DNA from 4 places in the Nonomuraea sp. GTA35 genome. Region 2 is predicted to be linked to each of the others. Evidence: riboswitches for the same ligand, from Rfam matches in the RefSeq annotation. Region 2 holds a riboswitch; each other region holds the start of a gene.

Region 1 (3,577 bases), on a different contig from region 2:
GTACTTCTCCGGGCGGCTGCGCACGTTCACCACGCCGGTGGACCTGGCGCTGGCCACGCCGTTCGCGCGCTCGGTGCTGCAGAAGACCACGGCCGTGCCCTACGGCACCACCACGACGCTGGAGCGGATCGGCGAGAGCCTCGGCCGGCCGCGCGCGCTGCGGGCGATCGGCAACGCGCTGGCCTCCAACCCCGTCTGCGTGATCGTGCCCTGCCACCGGGTGGTGCGCGAGGACGGCGCCCTCGGCGACTACGCGGGCGGTCCGGCCGCCAAGCAGCACCTGCTCAACGTCGAGCGGCGCACCGTCGAAGCAGGCAGGTAGCCCTCACCGGCGCCCGCGCAGCAGCAGGCCGATGAGCAGCGTGACCAGCGCGGCCACCAGCGCGCCGCCCAGCGCGCCGTTCATCCACACCTGCCGGGTGAAGCCGATGGCCTCGCGCACGCCCGCCCAGAAGCCGTCCCACGCCGCGACGGTCGGCGTCGAGGTCGTCAGCCAGTAGGCCACGAAGCCCAGCGCCCACGGCACCAGCATGGACCAGCGGGAGGGCGCGTTCTCCTCGGTGTTCCAGCGGCGGGCGCCGCCCAGCAGGAAGTAGTCCACGGCCAGCACCGCGAACATCGGCACGAACACCGCCCCGATCACGCCCAGGAACGCGCCGTACGACGTCACGTCCACGAGCAGGGCGATCACGACGGTGAGCACCCCGATGGCGACGGAAAAGGCGCGCCGGTCCACGCGCGGCATCAGGTTCTGCAGCGAGACCGTCGTCGAGTAGACGTTGGCGAAGGACTGGTCGGTCTCGCGCAGCACCAGGATGGCGAAGAACAGCGCCCCCAGCGGCACCGCGACGAACGTGCCGAACACGGCGTCCGCGTTGCCCGCGATGGCCACCGCGTACACGCCCAGCCCCAGGCACGCCACCTGCGCCAGCGTGTAACCGCCGACCACCCCGGTGAAGGCCGCGCCGGTGGAGCGCGAGTGCCGGGCGAAGTCGGCCGCCATCGGCACCCACGACACCGACAGCGCGATCACGTAGTCGACCGCGGCGGGGAAGGCGGTCCACGAGCCCCCCTCCTGCGCCGGCGCCTGCCGCAGGAAGAACCAGGTGAACCAGACCATCGCGATGATCACGCCGATCGTCACGTACCGGCGCAGCACCCGGATCGACCCGAGCGGCCAGATCGTCAGCGCGGTGGTCAGCACCCCCGCCGCGATCACCCACACCGCGTACGGCACCGCGGGGAAGATCGCGCCGGCGCCCATGGCGATCACCCAGAGCTCGAACGCGCCCCAGCCGAGCATCTGCACGATGTTCAGCACCGTCGGCACGTAGGAGATCTTCGCCCCGAACAGCCCGCGCAGCAGCACCATCGCCGGCTGCCCCGTCTGCGTCCCGGGAACGGCCGACAGGCCCACCATCGCCGTGCCGATCAGGCTGCCGACCACGGTCGCCACGAGTGCCGCCGCGAGGCTGAGCGGGGCGTTGCCCAGCGGGTTGACCAGGAACATCGCCCCGGAGAAGCCGAGAAGGCTGACGCCGAGGTTCGCCCAGAGCGCGCCCTGGTCGAGCACGCCCAGCGTCTTCGGCGGCCGGCCTTCGAGTGTCAGCGGAACTTCGTCGGCGACATGCGTCATCGCACACTCCCTACGCCGGCATTACCCGGACAGGTTCAGGCGGTCGGCAGCGGATCAGTAGCTGCCCTCTCAGCCCGGCACCCCGAGCTCCCGCGACGATCTGTAGTTTGCGCCCTCATCATGCCTCAATGGCGGCTGAACCGCCATAGTGGGTGGTTCAGGCCACGTACGGCGGCTGCCCCGTCTCGCTGACCATCGGCTTGCTCGCGGACTCCCACGCCTGCATGCCGCCCCCCACGTTGACCGCGTCGCGCCCGAGCTGGTTGAGCCAGGCCGCCACGTTCATGGACCGCCCGCCCACCCGGCAGACGACGTAGACGGTGCGGTCGGCGGGCACCTCGTCGACCCGGCCCTGGATCTGGGTCATGGGGATGTGCACGGCCTCGGGCGCGTGCCCGGCCAGCCATTCGTCCTGCTCGCGGACGTCGAGCAGGTAGGCGTCTGCGGGAACGGCGGTGGCCTCGATCTCAGGAACGGTCATGACTCCATCATCTCGCGCCGCGCGTCGTAGGCGGCACGCGCCGCGATGATCTCCTCCTGGTGCTGCTCGGTCCAGGTGACCAGGGACTTGATGGTCTGGTGCAGCGTCCGGCCGAGCGGCGTGAGCGCGTAGTCCACGCGAGGTGGCACGACCGGGTGGACCGTCCGGGTGACCAGGCCGTCGCGTTCGAGCTGGCGCAGGGTGACGCTGAGCATGCGCTGGCTGATGCCGTCGATCTCGCGGCGGAGCTGGGTGAAGCGCAGGCTCTGGCAGTCGAGCAGCGCGATCACCAGCAGCGACCACTTGTCGGCGATGCGGTCGAGGATCTGGCGGACCTCGCAGTCCTCCCGCACGTCCCACTGGCGCGCGTCGTAGTCGTCGTCCACGGTGCCTTCGCAGTAACTGAGTGATCTGAAAGTGCCGTCTTCCACGAGATTTCATGCTGTCGCATGATGTGGGCGGTTACAAGAGATAACCGACTGCCTATTCATAACCGGGGGCTTGTTGTGCCTGTCACCGCCCGTACCTGGGGCGTACTGATCGTTCTGTGTGGGGCCATCTTCCTGGAGGGCATCGACGTGGCGATGCTGAACGTCGCCCTCCCGTCCATCCGGGCCGACCTCGGCCTGTCCACCGGCATGCTGAGCGGCGTCGTGAGCGCGTACGTGCTCGGCTACGGCGGTTTCATGCTGCTCGGCGGCCGGGCGGCCGACCTGCTGGGGCGGCGGCGGATGTTCCTGTTCTGGCTGGTGGTGTTCCTGCTGTTCTCCGGGCTGGGCGGCTTCGCGGACGAGGGGTGGGTGCTGCTGGTGGCCAGGTTCGTCACCGGGGTGGCCGCCGCGTTCATGACGCCCGCCGGCCTGTCCCTGATCACCACGAACTTCCCCGAGGGCCCGCAGCGCAACAGGGCCCTGCTCGTCTACGCGGGCACGGCCGCGGGCGGCTTCGCGCTCGGGCTGGTGATCGGCGGGCTGCTGACCGCGATCGGCTGGCGCTGGGTGTTCTTCGCCCCGGTCCTGCTGGCGCTGGTCATCCTGATCGCCGCCATCCCCCTGATCAGGGATCAGGGGGAACGTCCGGCCGCGACGGGCGGCTTCGACGTGGCGGGCTCGATCAGCATCACCGGGGCGATGATCCTGCTCGTCTACGGCGTCGTCCGCCTGGAACACCCCTCCGACGGCCCGCTCCTGACGGTCGCGGCCTTCGCCGCGGGCCTGGCCCTGCTCGCGCTCTTCGTCGCCGTCGAGCGCCGCTCCGCCAGCCCGCTCGTCCGCCTCGGGATCCTGCGCTCGGGCCCGCTGGTCCGCGCGAACGTCATGGCCGCGCTGCTCACGGCCTCGTTCTTCGGCTTCCAGTTCCTGATCACGCTCTACCTGCAGGAGCTGCGCGGCTGGTCCACCATCCAGACGGGGCTGGCCCTGCTGGCGGCCGCCGCGGACGTGGTGCTGGCCCCCACGCTC
Region 2 (3,577 bases):
TGCCGCCGATCCCGAACCACGGCCGCGAGGTCTCCAGGGCCGCCGCGTGCCGCAGCAGTGACGGGCCGGGAGCCGGGCGGCCCGGCTTGGTCGGGGTGGGCCAGACGGGGCCGCAGCAGAAGTAGTCGACGCCCTCCTCCACAGCCGCGGCGGAAGCCTCGGCGGCGGAGTGGGTGGACCTTCCGATGACGATGTCGTCGCCGAGTATCTCTCGCGCGACCGTCACAGGAAGGTCGTCCTGCCCCAGATGGAGCACGTCGGGCCGGGCGGCGTAGGCGATGTCCGCCCGGTCGTTGACGGCCAGCAGCTTGCCGTGCCGGTCGCAGGCGTCGCGGAAGACTTCGAGGAGCGCGAGTTCTTCGCCGGCCTCCAGGCCCTTCTCCCGCAGCTGGATGATGTCCACGCCCCCGGCCAGCACCGAATCGAGGAACTCTGCCAGATCGCCGCGGTCGCGGCGGCCGTCTGTGCAGAGATAGAGGCGGGCCTCAGAAAGCGAGGGCTTGGGCACGCCGCTTGACCTCTGTGTGACGGCCGGCCTTGATCGCCTCGATGGGCGACCCTGGCAGGGACTCGTCTGGGGTGAAGAGCCAGCGCAGCGACTCGACATCGTCGTAGCCGGCGTCCTGCAACACGGTCAGTGTGCCGGGCAGGCCCTTCATCACGTCCTTTCCATCGAGGAACACCGCGGGCACCTGCGGCCCGCCGCTGCCCCGGCGCACGCCGAGGAGCTTGTGGTCCCGGAGGAGTTGCTTGGCCCGCCCGATCGGGAGATCCAGGCGCGAGGCCACTTCGGGGAGCGTGAGCCACTCGTCAACGAGCTGGTCGGTCTCCCGGTCGATCTGTGCAACAGAAAGCGTCACGAAACCACAACTACCACATGCCGTGCTTGCTCAAACAACACAATCTCGTAGGGGTACTTGTGGATCTACCAGGCGTTCCGCGTCGAGGCGCGCGCCCGCGTCGATGAGCCGGCGCCCCTGTACGAGGTCGCGGGGCCGGTCCACGGCCAGCACAGCGGCCAGAGTGCCGTCGCCGGCGAGCCACACGGCCGACCACTTGCCCTCGGGCTCGCCGCGATAGACGAGCCGGTCACCCGCGGGATGGTGGCCGGCGTACTGGAGCATGTGACCGAACTGCTCCGACCAGAAGTACGGCACCGGGTCGTAGACCGCCTCCTCCCCCAGGAGCGTCGCGGCGGCGACCTCGGGGGCGTTGAGCGCGGTGTCCCAGTGCTCCACCCGCAGCCTGGTCCCCCAGCGGCGCGACCACCAGGCGGCGCAGTCGCCGACCGCGACGACGCCGGGCAGCGACGTGCGCAGGTGCTCGTCGGTGACGACGCCGTTGTGCAGGTCGATGTCGGCGTCGGCGAGCCATTCGACGGCCGGGCGCACGCCGATGCCGGTGACCACCACGTGGGCCTCGACGAACTCGCCGCCCACCAGCCGCACGCCGCCCTCGTCCACGGAGTCGACCATGGTGCGCAGCCGCAGGTCGATGCCGTCGTACCAGGGCAGCGTGCGCCCCCCGAGCTCGGCGCCAACGGCGGTCGAGAGCGGAGCGGGGGCGGACTCGACGACCGTCACCGCGCAACCGGCGCGGCGGGCCGCCGTGGCGACCTCGGCGCCGATCCAGCCGGCGCCGATGATCGCGACGCGGGCGCCAGGGACGAGCATGGCGCGCAGCTCGTGGGCGTCGTCGATGGTGCGCAGGACGTGCTGGGGGCCGTCGCCGGGCAGCCGGATCGGGTCGGCGCCGGTGGCGATGACCAGGCCGTCGTAGGCGACCTCGCCCTCGGTGGTCTCCACGACGCCCGCGCGCAGCGACTTGGCGCCGACGCCCGGCCAGAACTCGACGCCGAGCCCGTCGAGGTCGGTGTCGACGAAGCTGCTGTCGGCCTCGCCCTTCAGCACCGCCTTGGACAGCGGCGGGCGGTCGTAGGGCCGATGCCGCTCCTGCCCGATCAGCGTGATCCGGCCGGTGAAGCCGCGCCCGCGCAGGGCCTCCACCGTACGCACTCCGGCCAGGCCCGCTCCCACCACCACGACATGGTTCACGGTGATGACCATAACGGGGGGCGTGCTCGGACGTCGCACCGAGGCCGTAGGCTGTTCGGGTAAGACGCGCGGGAGTCCGGCCGTAACCGGGCTGAGAGGAAGGCTTTGCCGGGCCTTCGACCGCAAGACACCTGATCCGGATCATGCCGGCGAAGGGAGCGCAAGTGGATGTGATCGTGGGTGGCGGAGTCGTCGGGCTCTCCGTGGCCTGGCGGATGGCACGCGCGGGGCGGCCCGTCACCGTGGTCGACCCGGCCCCCGGCAGGGGGGCCTCGTACGCGGCGGCGGGGATGCTGGCCCCGGTCAGCGAGGTGACCTACACCGAGGCGCCACTGCTGCGGCTGGGGGTGGCCTCGCTGCGCCGCTGGCCCGCCTTCGCCGCCGAGCTGGCCGCCGACGCCGGCCTGGCCGGGGATACCGGGCCGGGACCAGGCGACGGGCCGGGATCCGCCGGGCCGGGATCGGGCGACGGGCTGGGATCCGCCCGGCCGGGATCGGGCGACGGGCTGCGGTTCCCCGAGGTGCGCGGGCTGGACCTGCGGGCGGACGGGACGCTGGACGTGGCGTTCGGGGCCGACGACATGGCGGCGCTGGACGAGCTGGCCGCGTACATGGAGAAGCTGGGGCTGCCGGTCGAGCGGCTCACCGGGCGCGAGTGCCGCCGCCTGGAGCCCATGCTGGCCCCCTCCGTGCGCGGCGGCCTGCTGGCGCCCGGCGACGCGTGGGTGGACCCGCGCCGCGTGACGGCGGCCCTGCTGGCCGCGCTGGAACGGCTGGACGTCCCTCTGGTGCGGGCCCGGGCGACCGAGCTCCTGTACGAGGGCGGCCGGGTCGTGGGGGTCCGCCTCGCGCCCCCGGGTTCCGAGGACGGCCCTGACCGCCAAGACTCCCCGGCCCACCCGTACACCACCGGCCCGGACACGACCGACGCGGACACGGCCGACGCGGACATGACCGACCCGGACGCCACCTGGCGGGACCCCACCCGCCGCGACGCCACCGGGCGGGAGACCACCGGGCGGGCAACCACCGGGCGGGACGCCACTCATCGGGACGCCTGTCCCCGCGAGGTGCGGGGCGAGCGGGTCGTGCTGGCGGCGGGGGCGTGGAGTGCCGAGCTGGCCGAGGTGCCGGTGCGGCCGGTCAAGGGGCAGATCATGCGGCTGCGCTCGCCACAGCCGCTGCTCAGCCGGTGCGTACGCGGCACCGTGCACGGCTCGTCCGTCTACCTGGTCCCCCGGGGCGACGGCGAGCTCGTGGTCGGGGCCACGCAGGAGGAGATGGGGTTCGACACCAGGGTGACGGCCGGCGGGCTCTACGAGCTGCTGAGGGACGCCAGGGAGCTGGTGCCGGGCGTCACCGAGCTGGAGGTCGCCGACGTGGTGGCGGGGCTGCGTCCGGGGACGCCGGACAACCTGCCGCTGATCGGCCCGGGCGGTACGCCGGGGCTGGCTTACGCGACCGGGCACCACCGGGGCGGCGTGCTGCTCGCCCCGCTCACGACCGCGATCCTGCTGGGCGAG
Region 3 (3,577 bases), on a different contig from region 2:
CCTCGGCGGGGCGGGTCTCCAGGCGTTCTGGTACCACTTCGCGATCATGTTCGAGGCGCTGTTCATCCTCACCACCGTGGACGCCGGCACGCGCGTGGGGCGGTTCATGCTCCAGGACACGCTGGGCAACCTGTGGAAGCCGATCTCGCGGGTGAGCTGGTGGCCGGGGCTGGTCGTGACCAGCGCCGTGGTCGTGGCCGCCTGGGGATACTTCCTCTACCAGGGCGTCAACGACCCGCTCGGCGGCATCAACCAGCTCTTCCCGCTGTTCGGCATCGCCAACCAGCTCCTGGCCGCCGTGGCGCTGACCGTGGCCACGACCCTGCTGATCAAGAGCGGGCGGCTCAAATGGGCCTGGGTGACGGGCGTGCCGCTGGCCTGGGACGTGGCGGTCACGCTGACCGCCAGCTACCAGAAGGTGTTCTCGCCCGACCCGACGCTCGGCTTCTTCGCCCAGCGCGACCGCTACCAGACGGCGCTCGACCAGGGGCAGCTCCTCGCGCCGGCCAAGACGACCGGCGCGATGGAGCAGATCGTGGTCAACTCCACCGTGGACGGCATCCTGGCGGCGCTGTTCGCGATCCTGATCATCGTGGTGATCCTCGACGCCGCCCGCGTGTGGATCAAGGCGATCCGGTTGCGGGAGCCGCTGCCCAGCACGGAGGCGCCGTTCGAGGAGTCGAAGATCTACGCCCCCGCCGGGCTCATCGCCACCCGCGAGGAGAAGGAGATGATCGCCAGAGCCTCCTCAAGCGGCTAGCCACCGCGCCGCGGGCCGCCTCAAGCCGTCAGCCACCGCTCCGTGGGCCAGCTCTCGCGCCGCCACGCGCTGTCCCAGAACATCCACTCGTACGCCGCCGCCCGGCAGTACGCCTGCGCCATCGCCTCGCGGGTGTCCGGGCCGGCGGCGGCCGCGAGCCGGTCGGCGATGGCCTTGGCCTGCTCGACGGAGGCCGCGAAGCCCGGGTCGGCGTAGGTGGAGATCCACTTGCCGTACGGGTGGCCGGCGGTGTCGCCGACGCGCTCCAGCAGCGCCGTGCCGACGTCCTGGTAGATCCAGAAGCACGGCAGCACCGCCGCCGCGATCACCGGGTAGGGCGCGGTCAGGGCCGTGGCCTGCAGGTACGACGAGTACGCCAGGCACGTCGGCGAGGTGGGGCCCTTGGCGTCGAGCTCTTCGATGTACCCGGCGTGCAACATGCGCTCGGCCGCCAGCGCCGTGTGCGCGCTCTGCGCCCAGAACGCCGCGTCGTCCGCGGCGGTGGCCCGGACGGAGGCCGTGGCCAGCGCCTTGGAGAACGCCTCCAGATAGCGGGCGTCCTGCACCATGTAGAACCCGAACCGCTCGCGGTCGAGGGTGCCGTCGCCGAGGGCGGTGATGAAGGGGTGCTCGTGGACGGCGCGCATCAGCTCGGCCGTGCGCTGCCAGACGTCGTCGCAGAACATGTCCTGTGCGCTCACCAGATGGCGTGGAAGTGGTGGACGGGGCCGTGGCCGTGGCCGACGTGCAGGCTGTCGGCCGCGCGCAGCGCCTCGGTGAGGTACGCCTTGGCCGCCCGCACCGCGCCCGCCCAGTCGTCGTGGCGCGGGCGCAGCGCCGCGATGGCCGAGGACAGCGTGCAGCCCGTGCCGTGCGTGTTCCTGGTGTCCACGCGGGGCGCGGCCAGCTCGATCGTGCCCTCGGGCGTCGCCAGCACGTCCACGCACGTGTCGCCGTCGAGGTGGCCGCCCTTGAGCAGCACCTGGCGCGCGCCCAGCGCCCGCAGCCGCTGCGCCTGGTCGTGCATCTCCGCCAGGCTCGCGGCCGGCTTCTCGCCGAGCAGGTCGGCCGCCTCCGGCAGGTTGGGGGTGATCAGGTGCACGCGGGGCAGCAGCGTCTCGCGCAGCGCGGCCACCGCGTCGGCGGGCAGCAGCCGGTCGCCGCTCTTGGCCACCATGACGGGGTCGAGCACGACGTACGCGGGCCGGTAGGTGTCGAGCGCCGCCGCCACCGCCTTGATCAGCGGCGCGTTGCCCAGCATGCCGATCTTCACGGCGTCGGCCGGCACGTCGGTCAGCAGTGTGTCGAGCTGCTGGGCCACGAACTCGGCCGGCACCTCGTGGATGCCGGTCACGCCGGTGGTGGTCTGCGCGACCAGCGCGGTGACGACGGTCATGCCGTACGCGCCGAGCGCGGAGAAGGTCTTCAGGTCCGCCTGGATCCCGGCGCCGCCGCTGGGATCGGTGCCCGCGATGGACAGGACTTTGGGAACAGCGCTCACGGCTGTGACGTCCCTTCGCTAGTACGAGCTAGATCAGGTTCGACGGGTGTGATCTCAGCCCGGCCCTCCGGGCACCCCGCGTCAACGGCCTACTCTAACAGGCGTCGTTGTTGACCACACGTTCGAGGATCGGCATCGTAGGGCGGGTGGCCGCTGATGAGACGCGTGACGGGGTCGATCTGACCAACCTGGACCAGCCGCTGTTCGACGGTGCCGGCGCCACCAAGCGCGACCTGGTCGACTACCTCGACGCCGTCCGCGACCGCATCATCCCCGTGCTGCGCGACCGCCCGCTCTCGGTCGTCCGCGTGCGCCCGGGGCAAGCGCCGTTCATGCAGAAGAACCTGCCCAAGTACGCCCCCGACTGGGTGCGGTCGGTGTCCATGTGGGCGGAGGCGTCGCGCAGGCAGGTGACGTACGCGTTGTGCGACGACAGGAAGACGCTGCTGTGGTTCGCCAACCAGCGGGCGGTGGAGTACCACCCGGCGCTGTTCGCCGGCGAGCACGCCACCCACCTGGTGCTCGACCTCGACCCGCCCGAGCACGACGACTCCTTCTCGCTGGCGGTGCGCGGTGCGCTGCTGGTCCGGCAGGCCCTGGAGGACATGGGGCTGGCGGGCGCGGTGAAGACGAGCGGCGCCAAGGGGGTGCACGTGTTCGTGCCCGTGGTGGCGGGCACGGCGATGGACGACCTCGCGGCGGCCACCCGGGCGCTGGCGGCGCGGGCCGAGCGGCTGGACCCGGCGCTGGCGACCACGGCGTTCATCCGGGAGGACCGCGCGGGCAAGGTGTTCCTCGACTCCACCCGGGCGGGCGGGGCCACGGTGGTGGCCGCCTACAGCCCGCGCATCCGGCCCGGCGTGCCCGTCTCCTTCCCGCTGGCGTGGTCGGAGCTGGAGCGCGTGTCGCCGCGGGACTTCACCGTGCGCACCGCGCCGGGGCTGCTGAAGGACGCCGACCCGTGGGCCGAGCACATGCCCGGGCCGCAGCGGTTGCCCGCCGACCTGGTCGAGGAGGGACACACGATCCCGATCGCCCGCGTGCAGGCGATGCACGAGGGCAAGCGGCGCGCCCGCGCCCGGCGCGAGGAGTGATGTCGCAAATTTGCGACAATAGTGGGTCTTCACGCTGATTCTTCGCCGGGTTACGTTCGGGCAGCGGCGCCTCGGGGGGAAAGGCCGCGTTCCTGGTAACCCATGGGGGGACCTGCATGCGAAGAATCATCACCGTCCTGATCGCCGTCCTCGCCTTACCCCTGGCCACGGCCGTGCCCGCGCAGGCGGGCGGCCTCGACGACGCCTTCGCCAAGGTGCTCG
Region 4 (3,577 bases), on a different contig from region 2:
GGGTACCACTTGTCGGACATCTTCTGGTCACCCGAGGCGTTCGGGTGCACCCCGTCGTAGGTGTCGGTGCTCGTGCTGAAGCCCGTCCACTGGTCCACCACGACGATCGGCGACTGGGGGGTGGTGGTCGCGGCGGCCCAGGCGGGGATGGCGTTGTTGAAGTTCACGGTGCGCTGGGCGCACTCGGCGCAGGAGGACGGGTTCATCGGGATGATCTTGGCGACGAGGATCTTCATGTTCGGGTTGCTGGAACGCATCTGGTTCACCAGCGTGGTGAAGGAGCCGAGGATCGTCGCCGGCGCGATGTTGCTCCACACGTCGTTGGTGCCGAAGTGCATCAGCACGATGTCGGGCCGGGTGGCGGAGAGCCAGCCGGGCAGCAGGTTCTGGGCGGCCACGTTGGTCGCGAGGTAGCCGCCGTGTCCCTCGTTGTCGCCGTCGTGGGCCACCCCGCAACCCTGCGGCGGGAGGGTGCCGACGAAGTCGATGTTCGTGTGGCCGGCGCTCTGGAGGCGGTTCCAGAGCAGGGCCCGCCAGCAGCCGGGGGATCCGGTGATCGAGTCGCCCAGGGGCATGATCCTGATGGGGGCGGCGCTGGCCGTGGCCGTCGCGGTGGCGAATAACACCGCCGCGGCCAGAGCCGCCAGCGCGGCCAGCACGGAGCCGGTCTTGCTGCGCATCGTGTGCTCTCCCGTCGTAAGCCTGCGCAGATCGTAGGAGCGGCGGCTCGGCGCCGGGAAGCGCGACGATCATGGCGCGGTGCTGACCTGGGAGTACGGATGTAACTTTCAGCGGCGTACCACCGCGAGCGGGCACGGCGCGTGGTGCAGCAGGGCCTGGCTGATCGAGCCGATGAGCATCCCCGCGAGCTGCCCGTGCCCTCGCGACCCGACCACCAGCAGGTCGGCGCGCATGGAGGCCTCCTTGAGCACCTCCACCGGATGCCCGTGCACGACCTCCGCGATCACGTGCACGCCCGGATGCCGCTCCCGGTGCCCGGCCAGCGATTCCTTCAGCGCACGCAGCGTGTCCTGCTCGCTCTCGCGGGAGGCCGGCTCGAAGCCGCCGGGATGGGGCCAGGCCCAGGCCCGTACGGCCCGCAGCCGCGTGCCGCGCAGCTCGGCCTCGGCGAAGGCGAACTCCAGCGCCCGCGTGGCACCGGGTGAGCCGTCGGCCCCGGCCACGATCTCACCGCGCGGGAACGGGGGCGGCTCGTGGATCAGGACGACGTCCGTACGGGCGTGCGCCGCCACCCCGTACGCGACAGATCCGACCAGCAGCCCCCGCACTCCGCCGATCCCCCGGCTGCCCACCACCAGCAGCTTGGCCTCCTGGGACGCCTTGACCAGCGCCGAGCGGGGGTCGCCCGGCAGCAACACGCGCTCCATGCGCACCTGCGGCCACACGCGGCGTGCGCGGTCGCAGGCGGCCGTGAGCACGGTCTCGGCGCCGTCGCGCATCCACTGGGCCACCTCGGCGTAGTGGACGGCGCCCTCGCACACCCACTTCGGCACGGCGTGCGCCACGGTCAGCGGCTCCTGCCGCAGCTCGGCCTCGGCGGCGGCCCAGCCGGCGGCCTCCAGCCCGGTACGGGAGCCGTCCACACCTACGATGATCATGACAGTGCGTAACACTCCACCTCGGCACGGCGGAACGGCAGCCCCTGTGCCTCGGAGTCGCGGGCGCACCTGCGCTCGGACTTGCTGAGCTTGAGCGTGCCGCAGACGGTCACGCCGGAGTACGTCCGGCAGTCGAGCGCCGGGTCGGCTCTGCCGACGCGGTACATGCGCTCGACCGCGGCACGGCACTTCGCCTTTCCTGTGTCGGAGTAGCGGCACTGGGCGATCAGAGTGTCGTACTGTTCCTGGCTGACTTCGTGCTGATCCATGCCGTCCCCGGCGGCTGCGGTGGCGCCGGACGCGGCCATCACGACGAGTAGTCCTGCGACAGCGGCGAATCTCTTCATGTTTCCCCTGATGGGGACCGTACCGCTCACGGCGATCGCCAAACCTCCGCGGCGAGGTTTCAGGCGGGTCGGGGCGTGGGTACGATCACCGCCGTCCAACGCGGGAGCCCGGTGGGGACCGGGCTGAGAGGACGGCTGACAGCCGCCGACCGCCAGAACCTGCTCCGGATAATGCCGGCGAAGGGAGTTTGCGCGATGACGAGCGCGCGCTTTTCCAAGGTCTACACCGGTGAGCTGCGGGTGCCGATGCGCCAGGTGCACCTGTCGAACGGCACGTCGGTGACCCTGTACGACACCTCGGGCCCGTACACCGACCCCGCCTACGAGCCGGACCTGCGGCGCGGCCTGCCGCGCCTGCGCGAGCGGTGGATCCGCGAGCGCGAGGAGGCGGGGCAGCCGGTCACGCAGGTCGGGTGCGCCCGGCGCGGGCTGGTGACCAGGGAGATGGAGTTCGTGGCCGTGCGCGAGGGCGTCACCCCCGAGTTCGTACGCGAGGAGGTCGCCGCGGGCCGGGCCATCATCCCCGCGAACGTCAACCATCCCGAGTCCGAGCCGATGATCATCGGCCGCAACTTCCTGGTGAAGATCAACGCCAACATCGGCAACTCCGCCGTCACCTCCTCCATCGAGGAGGAGGTCGAGAAGATGACCTGGGCCACGCGCTGGGGCGCCGACACGATCATGGACCTGTCCACCGGCGCCGACATCCACGAGACCCGCGAGTGGATCCTGCGCAACTCGCCCGTCCCGGTCGGCACCGTGCCCATCTACCAGGCGCTGGAGAAGGTCAAGGGCCGGCCGGAGCTGCTGTCGTGGGAGGTCTACCGCGACACGCTGATCGAGCAGTGCGAGCAGGGCGTCGACTACGTGACCGTGCACGCGGGGGTGCGGCTGGCGCACGTGCCGCTGACCGCCGGGCGCAAGACCGGCATCGTCTCGCGCGGCGGCTCCATCATGGCCGCCTGGTGCCTGGCGCACCACCGCGAGAGCTTCCTGTACGAGAACTTCGCCGAGATGTGCGAGATCCTGGCCCGCTACGACGTGTCGTACTCGCTGGGCGACGGCCTGCGTCCCGGCTCGATCGCGGACGCCAACGACGAGGCCCAGTTCGCCGAGCTGCGCACGCTGGGCGAGCTGTCGGGGATCGCCCGCGAGCACGACGTCCAGGTGATGATCGAGGGGCCGGGCCACGTGCCCATGCACAAGATCAAGGAGAACGTCGACCTGCAGCGCGAGCTCTGCGACGACGCCCCGTTCTACACGCTCGGCCCGCTCGTGACGGACATCGCGCCCGGCTACGACCACATCACCTCGGGCATCGGGGCCGCCATGATCGGCTGGTACGGCACGGCCATGCTCTGCTACGTCACCCCCAAGGAGCACCTCGGCCTGCCGGACAAGGACGACGTCAAGACCGGCGTGATCACGTACAAGATCGCCGCCCACGCCGCGGACCTGGCCAAGGGCCACCCGCAGGCCCAGGCGTGGGACGACGCGCTGTCGGACGCGCGGTTCGAGTTCCGCTGGGAGGACCAGTTCGACCTGTCGCTGGACCCCGAGACGGCGCGCTCGTTCCACGACGAGACGCTGCCGGCCGCGCCCGCCAAGACC

The links. Region 2 has a riboswitch for thiamine pyrophosphate ahead of ACBJ32_RS11865 (FAD-dependent oxidoreductase). Riboswitches for the same ligand answer to the same signal wherever they lie in the genome.
Region 1: another riboswitch for thiamine pyrophosphate. It lies ahead of ACBJ32_RS37245 (purine-cytosine permease family protein); the one in region 2 lies ahead of ACBJ32_RS11865 (FAD-dependent oxidoreductase).
Region 3: another riboswitch for thiamine pyrophosphate. It lies ahead of thiD (bifunctional hydroxymethylpyrimidine kinase/phosphomethylpyrimidine kinase); the one in region 2 lies ahead of ACBJ32_RS11865 (FAD-dependent oxidoreductase).
Region 4: another riboswitch for thiamine pyrophosphate. It lies ahead of thiC (phosphomethylpyrimidine synthase ThiC); the one in region 2 lies ahead of ACBJ32_RS11865 (FAD-dependent oxidoreductase).

What each region holds. Positions count from the first base shown of each region.
Region 1 covers NZ_JBGNUV010000010.1:125,264-128,840, forward strand. Annotated here, with positions in the region: gene ACBJ32_RS37240 (methylated-DNA--[protein]-cysteine S-methyltransferase) at 1-322, shown strand, start outside; gene ACBJ32_RS37245 (purine-cytosine permease family protein) at 326-1,636, opposite strand; TPP riboswitch at 1,626-1,740, opposite strand; gene ACBJ32_RS37250 (rhodanese-like domain-containing protein) at 1,794-2,117, opposite strand; gene ACBJ32_RS37255 (helix-turn-helix domain-containing protein) at 2,114-2,503, opposite strand; gene ACBJ32_RS37260 (MFS transporter) at 2,624-3,577, shown strand, end outside.
Region 2 covers NZ_JBGNUV010000002.1:1,135,384-1,138,960, forward strand. Annotated here, with positions in the region: gene thiE (thiamine phosphate synthase) at 1-508, opposite strand, end outside; gene ACBJ32_RS11855 (Rv2175c family DNA-binding protein) at 486-860, opposite strand; gene ACBJ32_RS11860 (FAD-dependent oxidoreductase) at 891-2,054, opposite strand; TPP riboswitch at 2,113-2,229, shown strand; gene ACBJ32_RS11865 (FAD-dependent oxidoreductase) at 2,219-3,577, shown strand, end outside.
Region 3 covers NZ_JBGNUV010000022.1:29,763-33,339, forward strand. Annotated here, with positions in the region: gene ACBJ32_RS53900 (carbon starvation CstA family protein) at 1-760, shown strand, start outside; gene ACBJ32_RS53905 (TenA family protein) at 781-1,461, opposite strand; gene thiD (bifunctional hydroxymethylpyrimidine kinase/phosphomethylpyrimidine kinase) at 1,458-2,261, opposite strand; TPP riboswitch at 2,255-2,350, opposite strand; gene ACBJ32_RS53915 (DNA polymerase domain-containing protein) at 2,408-3,355, shown strand; gene ACBJ32_RS53920 (M28 family metallopeptidase) at 3,472-3,577, shown strand, end outside.
Region 4 covers NZ_JBGNUV010000004.1:492,885-496,461, reverse strand. Annotated here, with positions in the region: gene ACBJ32_RS20750 (cellulose binding domain-containing protein) at 1-680, opposite strand, end outside; gene ACBJ32_RS20745 (universal stress protein) at 789-1,619, opposite strand; gene ACBJ32_RS20740 (hypothetical protein) at 1,616-1,966, opposite strand; TPP riboswitch at 2,057-2,169, shown strand; gene thiC (phosphomethylpyrimidine synthase ThiC) at 2,162-3,577, shown strand, end outside.